One region of the Labrys neptuniae genome, then DNA from elsewhere that is predicted to be linked to it. Evidence: predicted binding sites of a transcription regulator. Region 1 holds the regulator's gene; each other region holds the start of a gene.

What was found. Region 1 encodes PhoB, which activates phosphate uptake and scavenging genes when phosphate is short. Its sites were predicted from a motif close to TGTCATNNANCTGTCAT; they were not measured.
Region 2: a site for PhoB is predicted at 1,586-1,602, ahead of ppk2 (polyphosphate kinase 2). Genes of this name have one in related genera too.
Region 3: a site for PhoB is predicted at 2,107-2,123, ahead of ABXS05_RS05390 (esterase-like activity of phytase family protein). Genes of this name have one in related genera too.

What each region holds. Positions count from the first base shown of each region.
Region 1 covers NZ_JBFNQD010000007.1:317,237-321,416, reverse strand. Annotated here, with positions in the region: gene ABXS05_RS21300 (YciI family protein) at 1-254, shown strand, start outside; gene ABXS05_RS21295 (RNA polymerase sigma factor) at 251-1,513, shown strand; gene phoB (phosphate regulon transcriptional regulator PhoB) at 1,662-2,363, opposite strand; gene phoU (phosphate signaling complex protein PhoU) at 2,377-3,096, opposite strand; gene pstB (phosphate ABC transporter ATP-binding protein PstB) at 3,132-3,959, opposite strand; gene pstA (phosphate ABC transporter permease PstA) at 3,956-4,180, opposite strand, start outside.
Region 2 covers NZ_JBFNQD010000003.1:46,503-50,682, forward strand. Annotated here, with positions in the region: gene ABXS05_RS11000 (glycine C-acetyltransferase) at 1-388, opposite strand, end outside; gene ppk2 (polyphosphate kinase 2) at 572-1,492, opposite strand; gene ABXS05_RS11010 (GMC family oxidoreductase) at 1,628-3,232, opposite strand; gene ABXS05_RS11015 (metallophosphoesterase) at 3,299-4,159, opposite strand.
Region 3 covers NZ_JBFNQD010000001.1:1,120,653-1,124,832, forward strand. Annotated here, with positions in the region: gene ABXS05_RS05385 (sodium-translocating pyrophosphatase) at 1-1,865, opposite strand, end outside; gene ABXS05_RS05390 (esterase-like activity of phytase family protein) at 2,275-3,822, shown strand; gene thiL (thiamine-phosphate kinase) at 3,991-4,180, opposite strand, start outside.

The DNA of each region.
Region 1 (4,180 bases):
CGCTCCAGTCGGCCGGTGCCCTCGGCCCCTGGAGCCGCCTGCGCCCGACGGCTTCGGCCACCACCGTGCGCATCGCCGACGGCAAGACCCAGGTGCTCAACGGGCCCTTCGCCGACACACGCGAGCAGCTCGGCGGCTTCTATATCATCGACGTGCCGGACCTGGATGCCGCGATCGGCTGGGCGGCGCGCTGCCCGAGCGCCGCCATCGGGACCATCGAGGTCCGGCCGATATGGGACCCGAAGGACTATTGAGCGAACGGCCCGAGCCGGTGTCTTCAGCCCCCGCAGCCGAGCTTGCCGAAATCGTGGCGCGACGCAGCTATGGCCGGCTCGTCGCTCTTCTCGCGGCGCGCTCGGGCGACATTGCGGGGGCCGAGGATGCCCTGGCCGACGCCTTTGCTGCGGCCATGGAACATTGGCCGGCGGGCGGCGTGCCCGTCAATCCCGAAGCCTGGCTGCTGACCGCGGCCCGGCGCCGCCAGATCGATGCGGCCCGCCGCGCCAGGCTGCGCGGCGAAAAGGCGGACGAGGTCAGCCGCCATGTCGAGGCCCTCGCCTCGGGGCAGGGCGAGCGGCATGCCGTGCCCGATGAGCGCCTGCGCCTGATGTTCGCCTGCGCCCATCCCTCCCTCGATGCCACCGTACGTGCTCCCCTGATCCTGCAGGTGATATTGGGGTTCGATGCCGGCGCGATCGCCAGCGCCTTCCTGGTCTCGCCCGTGGCGATGAGCCAGAGGCTGGTGCGGGCCAAGGCTAAGATCAAGCAAGCCGGCATCCCTTTCCGCATCCCGGAGCCCGACGAGTTGCCCGGCCGTCTCGACGCGGTGCTGGAGGCCGTTTATGCCGTCTATGCCGAAGGCTGGGCCGATCCGGAAGGGGCTCATGCCCGCGAGCGCAATCTGTCGACGGAGGGGATCTGGCTCGGCCGGCTGCTGGCCTCGCTCCTGCCCGGCGAGCCCGAAGTGCTCGGACTGCTGGCCCTGATGCTGCACGCCGAAGCGCGGCGGGCGGCGCGCCGCGGCCAGGATGGCGATTATATTCCGCTGGAGCAGCAGGACACCGCGCTCTGGGATGCGGGGCTGATCGAGGAGGCCGAGGCCTTGCTTGCCCGGGCCGGCCAGGTGCGCCAGATCGGCCGCTATCAGCTGGAAGCCGCGCTGCAATCGGCCCATGCCCATCGACGCATCTGCGCGACGACGGACTGGGCCGCGATCGTCACATTGTATGAAGCCTTGGTTCTGCTGACAGCTTCTCCAGTGGCCGCCATCAACCGGGCCGTGGCGCTCGCCCGCCTCATGGGGCCGCAGGCTGGTCTGGCTGCACTTGACGAGGTCGCCGGTGACGGACGCATCGTCGATTACCAGCCCTATTGGGCCGCGCGTGCGGACTTGCTGGTGCGGGCCGCCAGACCGGAGGAGGCCCGCAATGCCTATTTGCGGGCGATCGGCCTGGAGAGCGATCCGGCCATCCGCCGCTATCTGCAGGCACGCCTGGCGGATTTGGCAGCGTGACTGCGCAGCGAGGGAGGAGGGCGGATATCGTCGCCCACTCTTGCTCTCTACGTCGCGCAACCCCTAACCCTCTCCCCGTAGGAGCGTGGTGAGGGCGCAACGCAGCCTTGGCGAAGCGGAGCGAGCGGGCAATGCCCGCGAAACGCGCTCAGGATTGCTTGGCGAAGGTCTCGTCGAAGGAATAGCCGGCACCGCGCACGGTGCGGATCGGATCGATCTCGCGCGTGCGGTTCATCGCCTTGCGCAGGCGGCCGACATGCACGTCGACCGTGCGCTCGTCGATATAGACGTCGCGGCCCCAGACGCTGTCGAGCAACTGCTCGCGCGCGAAGACGCGTCCCGGTGCCTGCATCAGGAATTCGAGCAGGCGGAATTCGGTCGGGCCGAGGCGGATCTCGCGATTGCCGCGATGGACGCGCTTGGTCTCGCGGTCGAGAGAGATGTCGCCGGCCTTGAGCAGGGAGGCGACGTGATCGGGCTTGGCCCGGCGCAGCAGGGCACGCACGCGGGCCGAGAGCTCGGGCACGGAGAAGGGCTTGACGACATAGTCGTCGGCGCCGGTGGCCAGACCCCGCACGCGTTCGGTTTCCTCGCCGCGCGCCGTGAGCATGATCACCGGCAGGCGCTCGGTTTCCGGCCGCATGCGAATGCGCCGGCACAATTCGATGCCGGACAGGCCCGGCAACATCCAGTCGAGCAGAACCAGGTCCGGCACGCTTTCGCGCAAGCGGATCTCGGCGTCGTCTCCGCGTGCGACACTATCCACCTCATAGCCTTCGGCTTCGAGATTGTAGCGCAGCAGCAGGGTCAGCGCTTCTTCGTCCTCGACGATCAGAACCTTGGGAGGCATGGCCTATCCCTTGTTATTTAGCCGGCACAGGAAGGTCGACGAGATCGGTGCTGTTGTCCGCCTTGGGCCGCTCTCCGGCCGGCGATTCACCGGTCACGAGATAGTGGACCGTCTCGGCGATGTTGGTGGCGTGGTCACCGATGCGCTCGATGTTCTTGGCGCAGAACAGCAGATGGGTGCAGAAGCCGATATTGCGCGGATCTTCCATCATGTAGGTCAGCAATTCGCGGAACAGCGAGGTATACATCGCATCGATCTCGCCGTCCGAGCGCCAGACCGAGAGGGCTTCCTCGACATTGCGCTGGGCGAAGGCGTCGAGCACCTGCTTGAGCTGCTCGAGTACCAGGTCGGCCATGTGGTCGAAACCGCCGAAGAGCTGGGCCGGCTGGGCGTGACTGTGGATGGCCACCACGCGCTTGGCGACATTCTTGCCGAGGTCGCCGATCCGCTCGAGGTCATTGGCCACCCGCAGGGCCGAGACGATCTCGCGCAGGTCGAGGGCCAGCGGCTGGCGCTTGGCGATGATCAGGATGGCCCTGTCCTCGACCTGGCGCTGCAGCTTGTCGATCGCGGCGTCGAGATCGATCACCGCCTTGGCGCGCTGGGTGTCGCGCTTGAGCAGGGCTTCGACGCTGTCGGCTACGCTCTTCTCGGCATAGCCACCCATTTCGGCGATCATGTTGCGCAGCTCGCGCAGTTCCTGGTCGAAGGATGTAACGATATGGTCGGACATGCCGCCTCCAAATGAATTCGACGCTGGCCGAGGGATCAGCCGAAGCGGCCGGTGATGTAATCCTGCGTACGGCTGTCGTTCGGGGTGGTGAACATCTTGTTGGTCTGGCCGACTTCGATGAGGTCGCCCAGATAGAAGAAGGCCGTCACATCCGCGCAGCGCGCCGCCTGCTGCATATTGTGCGTGACGATGACGATGGTGAAGTCCCGCTTCAATTCGTCGATCAATTCCTCGATCTTGGCGGTCGAGATCGGATCGAGCGCGGAGGTCGGCTCGTCCAGCAGGACGACTTCGGGCTTCACCGCGATGGTGCGGGCGATGCACAGGCGCTGCTGCTGGCCGCCGGACATGCCTAGGGCTGAAGCGTGCAGGCGGTCCTTGACCTCGTTCCACAAGGCGGCCTTGGTCAGGCACCATTCGACACGCTGGTCCATCTCCGCCTTGGAGATGGATTCATGCAGCCGCACGCCGAAGGCGATGTTGTCGTAGATCGACATCGGGAAGGGCGTGGGCTTCTGGAACACCATGCCGATGCGGGCGCGCAGCACCGCCGGGTCGATCTCCTTGCCGATGACGTTCTGGCCGTCGAGCAGCACGCGGCCCTTGGCGGTCTGCCCCGGATAGAGGTCGTACATGCGGTTGAGCACGCGCAGCAGGGTCGACTTGCCGCAGCCGGAGGGACCGATCATGGCGGTGACCTGCCGGTCGATCATGTCGAGATTGATGGCCTTGAGCGCATGCTTCTCGCCATAATAGAAGTCGAGATTCTCGACCTTGAGCTTCACGGCGGCGGCTGGATCGGCGAGGGGGCGTTCGGCAACCGCGATGGAGGCTTGGGGGGTAGCGGACATGGGAGCACTCATTTCTTGGGAGCGAGCACGAAGCGGGTCAGGATATTGAGCGCCAACACGCCGGCGGTGATGAGGAGGGCGCCGCTCCAGGCCACCGAGACGGCCTTGGGATCGGGGTAGGGCGCGAGCTGGTAGATGGCAGCCGGCAAGCTGGCAAAGGCATTGCCGAGATTGAGCGACCAGTTGGAATTGCCGAAGGCCGTGAGCAGCAGCGGTGCGGTCTCGCCGGCGGC
Region 2 (4,180 bases), on a different contig from region 1:
TGGCGTCCTCGGCGCCGAGCAGGGGCTCGAACACCCCGCCATTGGCGTCGAAACAGGCGGCGAAGAGTATAGCATCATCCTTGTTGAGATAGCGGGCGATGGTGCGCTCGAGTTCGCGGTGCAGGGTCTGCGTTCCGCAGATGAATCGCACCGAGGCCATGCCGAAACCATGGCCGTCCATGGCCTGTTTGGCGGTGGCGATGATCTCGGGATTGTCGGCCAGGCCCAGATAATTGTTGGCGCACAGATTGAGCATCGGCCGCCGGCCGGCCTCGGCGGCCACTTCGATGCGGGCGCGTTGCGGGCCGGCAATCTCGCGCTCGCTCTTCCACAAACCGTCCTTGGCGATTTCCGTCAGGGTGGATTTGACATGATCGACGAGCGACATCGGGCGGCTCCCTTGTACCTGTTTGGGTTCACAGGCCTAAGCCAAAACCAGCCGCGCTTCAAATGATGAGATCATGCCGAAAAGAGATGAGAACAGACGAGCGCGCCGATCTTCGAACCGGTCGGGCAAGCAGGCATCCTCGGCCGCAGGAAAAGGCGGGTCCGAAGACCCGCCCTCAACCTCTCAGTACGTCTTCGGCACGTACATTTCCGACGGCACGGGATGGCGCACATAGTCTTCATGGCGCTCGCGGTCGGGCAAGATCACCGGCGGATGCTCGACTTGGCCATAGGGGATCTGATTGAGCAGATGGCTGATGCAGTTGAGGCGTGCGCGCTTCTTGTCGACCGCCTCGACCACCCACCAGGGCGCTTCGGGAATATGGGTACGCTCCAGCATCACTTCCTTGGCCCGGGTATAGTCTTCCCAGCGCCGACGGGATTCCACGTCCATCGGGCTCAGCTTCCACTGCTTGAGCGGATCCTGGATGCGCATGTTGAAGCGGAATTCCTGTTCCTCGTCAGTGATCGAGAACCAGTATTTCAACAGGATGATACCCGAGCGCACCAGCATGCGCTCGAATTCCGGCGCGGAGCGGAAGAACTCCTCATATTCGGCATCGGTGCAGAAGCCCATGACATGTTCGACACCCGCCCGGTTGTACCAGCTGCGGTCGAACAGCACCATTTCGCCGCCGGCCGGCAGATGAGCGACATAGCGCTGGAAGTACCATTGCGTGCGCTCGCGCTCGCTGGGTGCCGGCAGGGCTGCCACGCGGCAGATGCGCGGATTGAGGCGCTGGGTAATGCGCTTGATCACGCCGCCCTTGCCGGCGGAATCGCGCCCCTCGAACAGCACGACCACCCGCAGCTTGTTGTGCTGGATCCAGTCCTGCAGTTCGACCAGTTCGTGCTGCAGGCGGAAGAGCTCGCGGAAATAGATCTTGCGGTCGAGCGTATCGCGCTCCTCCAGCTCGGGCGCATCCCCCAGGATACGGTCGAGGCGGGCCTCCTCCAGCTCCAGTTCCAGCTCCTCGTCATAGCCGTCGGCAATCTCCTGCCGGATGCGGTCGAGATTGGGTCTGCTATCCGCTGGCGTGGTCATGCGAATACTCCTTGCGAGAAGGCCGCTTCGATCGGCCGGGCATGTCTCGGGCGCCATAGGCCCATGCTTTGATGAAGCCCGTAGTGCAGGAATATTTCAGTTATGTGACAGAACCGGCAAGCACCCCTCCAAGGCTCAGCTCGTCTTCAGCCATTCCACGGCGCGGTGTGCGATGGCCATGACTGGAGCATTGGTATTGGCGCTGACGATCTCGGGCATCACCGAGCAATCGAACACACGCAGTCCCTCGACGCCGCGCACGCGCAGTTGGGAATCGAGCACCGCCATCGGATCATCGTCCCGGCCCATGCGCGCCGTCCCGACCGGATGGTAATTGGTCTTGACCATGCGCTTGCAATGGGCGTGCAGATCGGCATCGGAAACCTTGTCAGCGCCCGGCAGCATCTCATGGGAAATCTTCTCCTTGATGGGCGAGGCGGTCAGAAAGGAACGGGCAAAACGCAGGCCCGCGATCATCAGGCGGATATCCTCGGCATGCTTGAGGAAGCCGCCATCGACGACCGGTGGCTCGAGTGGATCCGCTGAGCGCAACTTCACTGTCCCCCGCGATTTCGGCCTGAGCAGGCAGGTGGTGAAAGTGACGCCGTCGCAGGCAGTGACGTCGGTGATGTCGCGGTCGAGATAGACGGTCGGCACGCAATAGATCTTCAGCGAGGCATCGGCCTGCGCGTCGTCGGGATTGGTGAAGACGCAGGCTTCCACGCCCGTGGTGGTCACCGGCCCCTGCTTGCGCAACAGGTAGTCGAGGCCGTTGCGGATCATGTTCCAGCCTTTGTCCTGACCGAAATAGCCGTAACGGCCGTTGGAGGCGGCGATCAGCGGCACCTCGCAATGATCCTGCAGGTTCTCGCCCACGCCCGGCAGATCCACCTTGGGCTTGATGCCGTGGCGCAGGAGGTGGTCGGCCGGGCCGATGCCGGACAGCATCAGGAGCTTGGGCGTGACATAGGTCCCGGCGGCCAGGATCACCGTTGCGGCGGAGGCCCTGTGAGTCCGCCCGCCTTCCACATATTCGACCCCCGTGCAGTGGTTGCCTTCGATGACGAGGCGGGTCACAATCGCTTCCGTGGTGATGGTGAGACGTTCGTCGCCGCGCACCAGCGGCAGGAAGGCGTCCACGGCCGAGCAGCGGCGCTTGGCCACCGGATCCATGGTGCCCTGCATCAGGCCCACGCCGCGCTGGCGCCCGGAGTTGAAATCGGGATTGAGCGGCTCGCCCAGGGACGGCAGCGCCTGGAGGAAGGCCTTCGTCATCTCGCAGGTATGGAGCGGCCTCGTGACCTTGAGCGGGCCGGCGGTGCCATGCACCGGCGTGTTCAGGTCGGCATTGCCTTCCATCGCAATGAAATGGGGGAGGATATCGGCATAGCGCCAGCCCTCCGCCCCGTAATTCTCGGCCCAATTGTCATAGTCGTCAGGCTGGCCGCGCATATAGACCATGGCGTTGACCGAGGAACCGCCGCCGAGCACCCGGCCCTGAGGCACGATGGTGGCGCGCCCGTCGAGCTGGGGCTGGCGCTCCATCTTGTGCATGGTGAGATAGGTGTCCTTGGCCAGATATTTCATGTAGCCGGCCGGCATGTGCATGATCGGGTTCATGCGGGCGGGGCCGGCTTCCAGCATCAGGACGCGCTGGCCAAGATCGCGCACGAGCCGCATGGCGGTGACGCAGCCCGACGAGCCGCCGCCGACGATGATGGTGTCGTAAGTCATGGCCATTCGAACCCGCCCCATTTGTCTGACGAGTTCGTTGTGTTTCACAACTTTAGCTGAGTTGCAAACGGATTAGACCGTCGGAGGCGCCCCTGCCCCCAGGGTGATCAGCACGATCTCGGGCGGCACGCCGAAGCGCACCGGCAGACCCGTCATGCCAAGGCCACCCGAGACGACGAGGTGGCGATCCCCCTCGACGATATGGCCATAGGCAAAGCGGTTGCCATAGCGCGAGGGCACATGAATGACCCCGACGCCAGGCAGGACCACCTGCCCGCCATGCGTATGGCCGCAGACCGTCAGGGCGACATGATCGGGCACGTCGACGAAGATGTCCGGTTCATGGGCCAGCAGGATCGCCGGGGCGGTGTCGCCCACCTTGGCAAGCGTACCCGGCAGATCGTCCAGGCCGTAATTGCCATCGCCGAGGCCGAGCAGCCAGAAGGGCCGTCCGTCCTTCTCGAGCCGCAGCGCCGCATTCTCCATGACATGGATGCCATGAGCCTTGAAGGCACGGCGGACATTGTCGCCATCATGCCAGCCGATATCGTGATTGCCGAGCACGGCATGCACGCCGAGCGGCGCGCGCAGGATGGAAAGCGCCCTGGCGCATTCGGACATCGGCACGAAGGAACCGACGCCGAAGCGCCCCATGCCGGCCTCGTAGTCACCCGCCAGCAGCACGATGTCGGGTTTGAGGGCATTGGTGGTGTGGGCGATCTGCTCGATGTGGGCCGGGGTCATCCAGGGATTGATGGCATGGATGTCGGCAAGCACGGCAATGCGCAGCGTCGGTCCGCTTCTCCATTGGCGCGGTGCGACTTGGTACTGCGTCGCCAGCAACCGTCGTGGCTCGACCCCGAAGGCGTAGCCGCCGAACAGAAGAGGCGTGGCAAGGCCGGCCTTGAGGAGGAAATTGCGTCTGGAGAGCATGCGGAACCGTGGGGTATTGCA
Region 3 (4,180 bases), on a different contig from region 1:
GCGGCGAAGGCATCCGACTTCGAGCCGGTGATCCACAGCACCAGGAAATAGATCACGATCGGCGACAGGACCGGCAGCAGCGAGGGGATCAGCATCTCCTTGATGGCAGCGCGGGTCAGCAGGTCCACCGCCTTGCCGTAATCCGGCTTGTCGGTGCCCTGCATGATGCCGGGCTTCTCGCGGAACTGGCGCCGGACCTCCTCGACGATGGCCGAAGCGGCCTTGCCCACGGCGGTCATGGCGATGCCGCCGAAGAGATAGGGAATGAGGCCGCCGAGCAGCAGGCCGACGACCACGAAGGGATTGGCCAGCGAGAAGTTCGGCTGCACCCCGGCGAAGTAGGGATACTGGGCCGAATTCGAGGAGAAATAGGCAAGGTCCGAGGTATAGGCCGCGAACAGCACCAGCGCCCCGAGGCCGGCCGAGCCGATGGCATAACCCTTGGTGACGGCCTTGGTGGTGTTGCCGACGGCGTCGAGCGCATCCGTCGACTTGCGGACTTCCTTGGGCAGGCCGGCCATTTCGGCAATGCCACCGGCATTGTCGGTGACCGGGCCGAAGGCGTCGAGCGCCACCACCATGCCGGCGAGGCCCAGCATGGTCGTCACGGCGATCGCCGTGCCGAACAGGCCGGCAAGCGTGTAGGTGGCGACGATACCGGCGACGATCACGATGGTGGGCAATGCCGTCGCTTCCAGCGAGACCGCGAGGCCCTGGATGACGTTGGTGCCGTGACCGGTGACGGAAGCCTGCGAGATCTCACGCACCGGCCGGTAGCCGATGCCCGTATAGTACTCGGTGATCCAGACGATCAGGCCGGTCACCACCAGGCCGACGATGCCGCAGGCGAACAGGGAGGTGCCGGTGACGTCATGGCCGCCAATGGTGCCGATCGAGCCCCAGCCGATCAGGAAATGCGTGGCGACGGCCAGGCCCGCCACCGAAAGCACGGCCGAAGCGATGAAGCCCTTGTAGAGCGCGCCCATGATCGACTGGTTGGCGCCGAGCTTGACGAAGAAGGTGCCGACGATCGAGGTGACGATGCACGCCGCGCCGATACCGAGCGGATAGAGCAGCACGTTGGAGAGCACCGGCGTTCCGGCGAACAGGATCGCCGCGAGCACCATGGTGGCGACCACGGTGACCGCATAGGTCTCGAACAGGTCGGCGGCCATGCCGGCGCAGTCACCGACATTGTCGCCGACATTGTCGGCGATGGTGGCAGGGTTGCGTGGGTCGTCCTCGGGAATGCCGGCCTCGACCTTGCCGACGAGATCACCGCCGACGTCGGCGCCCTTGGTGAAGATGCCGCCGCCCAGACGGGCGAAGATCGAGATCAGCGAGGCGCCGAAGCCCAGAGCCACCAGCGAATCGATGATCTCGCGCGCCTGCTTGGGATCCGCGAAGGAGAGCTGCATCGGGCCGGTCAGCACATAGTAGTAGACGGCGACGCCAAGCAAAGCGAGACCGGCCACCAGCATGCCGGTGACAGCACCGGCCTTGAAGGCGACTTCGAGCCCCTGCCCCAGCGAGTTCATCGCAGCTTGTGCCGTGCGGACATTGGCTCTCACCGACATGTTCATGCCGATGAAGCCGGCAAGACCCGAAAGCACTGCGCCGATCAGAAAGCCGATGGCGCTCGGGATCGAGAGGAAATAAGCGACCAGCGCGAAGATGATGATGCCGACGCCGGAAATGGTGACGTATTGGCGCCTGAGGTAAGCCTGTGCGCCTTCACGCACGAAACCGGCGATTTCCTGCATCCGGGCGTTGCCGGCGGGCTGCGCCATCACCGACTGGAATGCCCAGATTCCGTAAACGAGGGAAAGCGCCCCGCACGCAATAATGACCCACAGAGAAAGCATGGACTAAATGTTCCTTGTTCTTTACTCGCACAAGCCACTGAACAAATCGCACGAACGAACGACCCCTGCCCTTCGTATCGAAGGTCAGGATATTGCAGGTGCGGCGAATCCTCCCACCGGAGCCGTCTGATTGTCCGGATTGCCGCGATGCTGCCAAAATCATACGGGCAGCGCAACCGACGCCGTGCGTTCGCGGCAAGTTCTTTCGAAGATCCTCTTGGTGCGTCACCCGCCGGAAAACTGTCACGCCTCTGTCATCGGCTCTTGCCAAGGAAGTCCACGCTGAAGCGTTTCGCAATTCGGCCATATTGCTGAAAATTGCGAAGACACGTCGAAACAACAATGACCGGGAGCAAAGACGCGTTTTCGCTGAGGCGCGTCTGTGTTCTGGCCACCGAGCGAGATTTCCATGCGCCTTCTTCGCACCATCCTTCTCACCACCCTCCCGGTTCTGCCGACGCTGGCAATGGCCGAGCCCCTTGCCATCAAGGAGCCCTTCGTTTCTTCCGCCCCGGGCGAAGAGAAGATCGATTTCGCCAGCGGCAGCTTCGTCAATCATGGCCTGGTCGGCGTCGGCCGGCTGAGTGCCGACCTCAAGGACGAAAAGGGCGACACGCTCGGCTCCTTCTCCTCCATGGCGATCGATCCCAAGAGCTGGAGCAAGACCGCCACCGGCTATATGGGCCAGCTCCGCTCCCTGCCGGACCGCGGCTACAACAATCCCGACAAGGGCCTGTTCTTTGACTATCAGGGCCGCGTCCTCGCCTTCGACTTCGCCTTCACGCCCTATTCCGGCCCTGCCCTGCCCGCCGCCGTCACCTCGCAGTCGCAGATCGAACTGAAGCCGCTCGACGGCAAAGGCGTCTTCCTCACCGGCCTCGACGGCAAGCCGACGACGGGGGCCGATCCCGCCGACAACACCGTCGAAATGGACGGCTATACCCTGCCCGTACCGCCGGCCGGAGCGCTTGGCGCCGGCTCCCTCTCCTTCGACGCCGAGTCGCTCGCCTATCGTTCCGATGGCAGCTTCTATGTCGGCGATGAATATGCCGCCGCCGTCTATCTGTTCGGACCGGACGGCAAGCTGAAGGGCCTCATCCCGCCTGGCCCGGCCCTGGTTCCCACCAAGAAGGGCAAGATCAACTTCACCTCGATGGAAGCGCCCGACACCGGCCGGCGCAACAATCAGGGCCTGGAAGCGATCTCGCTGACGCCGGATGGCAAGACCCTCTACGCCGTGCTGCAAAGCGGCGCGCTGCAGGACAGCTCGGCCGGCAAGAACCAGGCGAACCGTGCCACCACGCGGATCTACGTCTATGACGTCGCCTCGGACCCGCTGCCCAAGACCCCCAAGGCCGTCTACGCGATCGAACTGCCGGTTTATTCCAAGAAAGGCGACGGCAAGATCGACAGCACGGCCGCACAAAGCGAGATGGTGGCGCTCGACGACCACCGCTTCCTTCTGCTCGCCCGCGACGGCGCCGGCCATGGCTGCGACTGCAAGAATCCGGAGATGTTCAAGGCCATCCTGGTGGTCGACACCAGCGGCGCCACCAATCTGGCCGGCACGGACTATGAAACCGGCACCAAGCCGATCGCGCCCGCCAAGGACGACCGCAATGTCCTCGACCCCACCATTACCCCTGCCCGCTCGCAGGTGTTGGTCAACCTGTTGAACGCCACCCAGCTCGGCAAGTTCGGCCTCAACATCGACAATGCCAAGTCCAACGACCTCACCCTGTCGGAAAAATGGGAAGCCATGACGCTGGTGCCCGCCCTCGACCCGGCTGCGCCAAACGATGCCTTCCTGTTCGTCGGCAACGACAACGACTTCCTCACCAGGAAGGGCGTGATGAAGGGTCAGAGCTACGACGCCGGCCTCACCAACGACACGCTGGTGCTGGCCTATCGCCTGACCCTGCCGGAAGACCTTGCCAAGGCTTTGGCAGGGAAATAAGGGCATCGATGAGAGTGGGGGTAGTTGCCCTCACCCCCGACCCCTCTCCGAACCTGGGAGAGGGGAGCATCGGCGTCGCGGTTGATAACGGTCGGGCGAAGCGCACGACAACAAGGCGGAACACAACGCCTGCGGCTCCCTCTCCCGAATCGGGAGGGGGACAGCCCCTCAAAAATGACTGAAACTGCCTCGGGCGAACTGGACGTCGTTGCCCTCACTGTCGAACCATCTCGGAACATGATGACCCGATGTCACCACGCCGATCGGGCTGACTGGTACCCCGGAGTTCCGCGCTGCCGCTTCGAAAGCGGCGCGTTGCCCGGAAGGCACGGCGCAGAGGATCTCGTAGTCGTCCCCT